2 regions of the Anaerocolumna sp. AGMB13020 genome follow, and region 2 is predicted to be linked to the other one. Evidence: a T-box and tRNA genes for the amino acid it is inferred to sense, from the RefSeq annotation. Region 2 holds a T-box; the other holds one or more tRNA genes.
What was found. The T-box of region 2 lies ahead of gltX (glutamate--tRNA ligase). A T-box ahead of a tRNA ligase gene usually reads a tRNA of that ligase, here a tRNA-Glu.
Positions count from the first base shown of each region.

Region 1: it encodes a tRNA-Glu, which carries the amino acid that the T-box ahead of gltX (glutamate--tRNA ligase) is inferred to sense. The anticodon was not compared.

Region 1 covers NZ_CP136910.1:2,725,704-2,728,889, reverse strand. The annotation lists gene R2R35_RS11000 (M3 family oligoendopeptidase) at 1-190, shown strand, start outside; gene R2R35_RS10995 (hypothetical protein) at 316-681, shown strand; gene R2R35_RS10990 (GNAT family N-acetyltransferase) at 791-1,315, shown strand; tRNA gene R2R35_RS10985 (tRNA-Glu) at 1,417-1,488, shown strand; gene R2R35_RS10980 (hypothetical protein) at 1,685-2,395, shown strand; gene gdhA (NADP-specific glutamate dehydrogenase) at 2,634-3,186, shown strand, end outside.
Region 2 covers NZ_CP136910.1:3,844,893-3,848,078, reverse strand. The annotation lists gene gltX (glutamate--tRNA ligase) at 171-1,808, opposite strand; T-box leader at 1,917-2,177, opposite strand; gene secF (protein translocase subunit SecF) at 2,226-3,186, opposite strand, start outside.

The DNA.
Region 1 (3,186 bases), 1.1 Mb from region 2:
CTTCCAGTTCTTTGCAGAATCCTTAGAGGACATGGATAGTGCCTGGAAACGATATCTATCGTTTTTGGGGGCAGCAGGTACAATGACCTTTCCTGAAATCATAGAGAAATGCGGACTTCGTTCTCCTTTTAACAAGGACTGTTTTGACTATATTTATAAGATGGTTAATACTATGCTGGAGAATCTATAATATAAAAACTATAATTAAGTTGAGCGTATAAGGGCCACTGATTACAAAGGTGGCCCATATAACCTTTGGATATTATTGAAAAGAGTAGTTTTATCACTTAAGCTTTATAAGAGAGAGGGGAATAGATGATGGAAATTAATTTTATCAAGCAGCCTACAGAGTATTTATGCGGACAGGCTTGTGTAGCAATGCTCGCAGGGGTTACTGTGGAAGCGGTTATACAATTAATGAACAATGACAAAGGAACCTCAAAAAAAGAAATAGCAGACTCCCTTACCCATTATGGAATAAGGCATGGAAAAACCATGACAAAAGCAGATAATTCTTCTCCTTTACCAGAGGTGTGTCTTCTGAAGCTTTTATTACCGGGTTATAGCCATTGGGCAGTCTATTATAAAGGCAAATATTATGACCCTGAGTTCGGACTTTTAGAAAACCGTTATCCCAAAGCAAGAGTACAGGGGTATTTGGAAATATTTCTGGAGGAGTAGGGTGAATCTGTAGAAAAAAACTAGTTGAAGCGTGTTAGAAAATTCACAAAAAATATAGTTTGGTAGCCGATAGAAATTATTTGTTTAATGTAGAAACTTGGGGGATTAAATGATTTATTTTAATGGAGATGGTTTGTTAATACGTTCAATGGCTTATACTGACACGGAAGCTTTTGTACAGGGATTTGCCAGTCAGGGATGGAATAAACCTGCAGAGCAGTTTCAAAAATATTATAAGGAACAAGATGACGGCATAAGAAAAGTTATTGTCGCTGAGTATAAGGGCTGTACAGCCGGATATGTCACACTGCTTCCTTCTGCGGCAGTTGGGCCTTTTGCTGACAAAGGTTATCCTGAGATTGTAGATTTTAACGTATTGATCCAATTTCAGAAAAGAGGAATTGGTAATAAGCTTATGGATGTCACAGAGCAGCTTGCAAAAGAAGCCAGTGATTATGTAACACTGGCTGTTGGCATGCACATCGGATATGGAACAGCACAAAGAATGTATGTAAAGAGGGGGTATATCCCCGATGGATCTGGAGTCTGGTATAAAGACAAACCTCTGGAACCTTATGGAACTTGTGAAAATGATGATGAATTGATTCTGTTTTTTGTGAAAGAATTGACATAGCAAAAGAAGTGTAAATTATCAGGATAATTAAAAAAATAAAAAAAATTAAAAAAACTCTTTACTTTTTCCTTGAGATAGTATATTATAAATATTGTTCTTAAGGCTCGTTGGTCAAGCGGTTAAGACGCCGCCCTCTCACGGCGGAAACAGGGGTTCGATTCCCCTACGAGCTGCTCATAGGTAATTAGTTAATAAGCCACTATCAAGTGATGATAATACACTTGGTAGCGGCTTATTTTTTTACCAGCGCATATTAGAAAGTCTATGGGGTGCCAGTGGTCTGGATATTTATGGATTTTTTATTGCCTATTACAAGATATTACTATACTATTTAATCGTACGGAAGACACCAGGTAAAAGGAGGGGGTTATGCTGAAGATTATTAAACTATCTGTTATCTATGCATTTCTAAGGAAATTATATCTATTTATTTTTGTAATTCTGTTTCTTGAACTGATGTTACTGGAACTATTATTGAAATCCTATAGTTCAATTATCACATATTTGCTTCGTGCTCCCAGATTAGCTGTTTGGGCTTTTTCGATAACAGTATTTTGCTGGATCGCCATAAAAGTGATTTATGCAACAGCTCTTATAAAGATTAATTCATATATGTATCTTGGCCCATTTACCGGAAGGATCTATATGAACACAAAATATTTTAGTAAATCTTCCGACCTGATAAAGGTTTTCATGGAGGGATTGCTGTCAATACCAAAAAAATACAGGAACAAAAACCTTCAAACCAATACCCATGAGTATATCTGCTTGTCGCTGATAAAGCTGCTCAAGCAAAAAGGGATATCTGCTTCCGTTGTTTATCGATGTATCAAGAAACACGACGATTCTTTTAATGTATTGGAGAAATGTATTATAGATCTGGAAAATGGTGTTAAGTACGAAATCCTGTTCCATTTTACGAAGAGAGTCTTCCTTGTTGAAAAAGTATTTAATTATAACAGTATAATAACGTATCTGAGAGATATCAAAAAGATAGAACATAAAGTGAACAGATATAAAATAACAATCCCCAAGGAACTGCTGCTGGCAGTTGCTGCATCGGATTTATTTTACATATAATAAGGAAGCTTTATTACTGCATCAAATTAAACTGTTGAAAAATAACGAGATATCGCTTATAATTATTTTGAGCGAGGCCAAAGGGTAACCCTGTCTTTGTGTTACCCTTTTTTGTTTTACATATATTGGTATAGCTACGATGCCGGGAAATTGTATGGCTTTGGCAGCTCAGGCTGTATGAAAATTTAAGAGTAGGCCACAATAATTCATACAGCTAAGAGAGGTGGCGAGGAGAAGCATGGATTATATAAATGAAATTATTGATATGGTGATTCGCAAAAATCCTTCAGAAGCAGAATTTCACCAGGCAGTGAAAGAAGTATTGGAGTCATTACGTCCTGTAGTGGAGGCGAATGAAGAAAAATTTCGTAAGGAAGCTTTACTGGAGCGTCTGGTTGAACCCGACCGTCAGATAAAGTTTAAAGTTCCCTGGGTAGATGACAGCGGTAAAGTACAGGTGAATACCGGCTACCGTGTTCAGTTCAACAATGCCATTGGACCTTATAAGGGGGGATTAAGACTTCACCCTTCCGTTAATATCGGAATTATAAAATTCCTGGGTTTTGAGCAGATATTTAAGAATTCACTTACGGGTCTGCCCATAGGAGGCGGTAAAGGTGGTTCTGATTTTGATCCAAAGAATAAATCTGATAGAGAAGTACTGGCGTTTTGCACCAGTTTTATGACAGAGTTATATAAGTATATAGGTGCCGACACGGATGTACCGGCAGGTGACATCGGAACCGGAGCAAGAGAAATCGGCTATATGTATGGACAATATAAGAAGATCA
Region 2 (3,186 bases):
AGAATGTCACTAATCCGTTCTATACCCTCTTTCAATCATTTACAGTATGATAAAATAGCCTTTTCAGATATTTTCACCTATTCCTTTATTAATATGAATTTACCTTTCCTTATCCTGCTACGAATAACTTAATATAGCTACATGACGAAACGAATTTCATATTTCAATCGTCAAATTACGGTCTTTATTCTTTGTACTACACATTCTTTCCCTAATACGCTACTGACTTCCCATATATCCGGTGCATTCGTTCTGCCAGTTATAGCAACCCTTAGCAGATTGGTAAGCTCCACAATGCTTCCTTTATAATCCTCCGGCTGTTTCTTATATGCCTTTCTGTCAGTAGCATAACCCATTTGCCGGGTTATGTCTTTTACTTTATTGAACCATTCCTCTTTCTCTTCGGTAAAATCTATCTGCTCCAGATACAGACGCAGGAATTGCGCTCTTTCATCTGCCGGTATATTTGCCGGAAGTTCCTCTTCCCTTTTGAACGTTTCATCAAAGTACATGCTCATAAACTCACAGGTCTGTTTCCAATTAGTCAGATCCTTTCTTACCTTTGCAGTATTTCTGCCTATGGCAAGTGCTTTCAGTGCGAGCTCTCTGTTATTCATCAACACCTTCGCATAATCCTCATTCCAGACTTTCGCCCATTCCAGAAAACTGCTATACAAATCCTCAGCCGTCATACGGCTTAAGACCTCCTTACTGATATCCTTCATCTTATCCATATCAAACAGAGCCCCGGAGCCGCTCATTTTGTTCAGTGTAAAGGGAAACTCCAAATGATTCTTGTCCTGATTAGCAGCTCTCCATTCTTCATAATTGGAATTAAGAATTGTCAGCAGATAATTCCACATAGCCTCCGGTATATAACCCTCCTCCTGGTAATAGGCCAGTGCCAGTTCGGGATCTTTACGTTTCGATAGTTTTCTTTTGGAATTCCCGTCCATTTTCATCAGTGTGGCTGTATGGCAGTAAACAGGTCTTTTCCACCCCAAGGTATCAAAAAGTTGTATATGCATGGGTAAGGAAGGCAGCCATTCTTCTCCCCTGATTACATGGGTGGTTCTCATCAGATGATCGTCTACTACATGTGCAAAATGATAGGTAGGTATGCCATCGGATTTCAGGAGTACAAAATCCATGATGTTCTCAGGAAATTTCAGCTCTCCCCGAATGGCGTCATAAGCAGTAACAGTATCCTTAGCGTCTGGATTCGACTTAAACCGCAGTACATAAGAATCTCCTTTCTCAATCCTGCCCTTGATATCCTCATAGGATAATTTCCTGCTGACTGCCCATTCTCCATAATATCCTATGTTCTGTTTTAACTCTTTCTGTTTTTCTCTTATTTCTTCCAGCTCTTCTTCCCGGCAAAAGCAGGGATATGCCATTCCTGCCGCCACAAGCCGCTTTGCAAACACCTGATAGATTTCCTTTCGCTGGCGCTGTCTGTAAGGTCCGTACTGGCCATTATCCCCCTCCATGACAGCACCTTCATCAAAATAAATACCAAAGTACTTCATGGCTGAAATGATTATATCAACAGCTCCTTCTACCTCTCTCTTATTGTCTGTATCTTCGATTCTCAGATAAAAGCTGCCACCGCTCTGATGAGCCAGTCTCTCTGCTATTACTGCATTGTATAGATTTCCAAGATGGATAAAGCCGGTAGGGCTTGGTCCTATTCGGGTTATTATATTCTCATCAGAAACCCCTCTTTCCGGGTAACGTCTTTCCATGTCCTCTGATGTAAAAGTAACTTGTGGAAATAGTAAATCAGCTAATAATTTGTTTAACATAGCTTACTCCTTTCGTAGTACAGTTTTAAAGTTTTGCTGTTGGAATTACTAATGTGTCCTTTCAAAGAAATTCAGACATAAAAAAACCCTAAGCCAATTAAACAATCAGCTTAGGGCGAACTATAGTCCGTGTTACCACCTAAATTCAAGGATTACTCCTTGCTCTCACTCAGTACGGATATAACAATCGATACTGCTTTCCTTCTAACGGTGGAAATTCCGGTGCAACCTACTGAGATAACCTGTTCAGTCCACAGCTCCAAGACCTCTTCTATATTGCTTCGGTAAAGACTCTCAGCCTGAGGGTACCCTCTGTCTTCTCTCTGTGAACCGCCTTCAACATATACTAATTCTCTTCCATGCCTTTTTCTATTTCTGTACATAATATCACAACCAGATTTTACCGTCAAGATAGATTTATTTTTCCTTACGTTTTTCCCAGGCCGCCCATAAGGTTCCGGCAACACAGATTGAAGAATACCCGCCTGTTAAAATACCAAAGAACATCGGCAGTGAGAAATCTATAATAGACTCTATATGGAACACAACGGACGCTATCAAGATAATCAGGACACATAGTCCTGTGGTAAAGGACGTATTGATGGATCTTCCCAACGTCTGTGTGGTACTTTCATTTACCAGATTAACAACTGGCAGTTTCTGGTCGAGCTTTCTGTTCTCACGGATTCTGTCGTAAATAACAATGGTATCGTTAATTGAATACCCGATAACCGTAAGTACTACTGCCACAAAGGCATCATTAAGGGGTATTCCAAACAGTACAAAAGCAAAGAATACTACCAGTGCATCATGAAGCAGTGCAATCATGGCTGTTATTCCTGCCGACAAGCCCGATATGGCTGAAAATCTTATCCACACGTAGATTACAATGAATAGAGTAGACAGAGCTATTGCTATCCCTGCATTCTTAAGGGCTTTTGCACCGATATAAGGCTCCACTACAAAGGTTTCAGACAATTTGGCGTCTGCTTTTTCCATTGTACCGTTAATAGCCTCCGTCACCTCTGCCTGTTGCTCTGGTGACATTCCGTCGTTACCAGCCAGGGTTACGGAAAGTCTCTTACGCCCGGTCAGGTTATCCTCTTTGATCTGAACCGTCACCGGCCTGTTGGTCTGTTTTTCAACCGCCTGCTGAATCAACTCTGTATCGGCTTCTGAGGATACAGAGTAGCTTAATACTGCACCTCCGGTAAACTGGGTATCCAGTCTGATTCCTTTTGTAAAACATCCTGCAACTCCTGCCAGAATTATTATACCCGAGATTATGGCAAAAATATATTTTTTCTGGTAGAAGGGAATGACCTTCTTATCTTTTCTTATTCTGAACCATTTATCCTTATTCCACCTGTCATATACC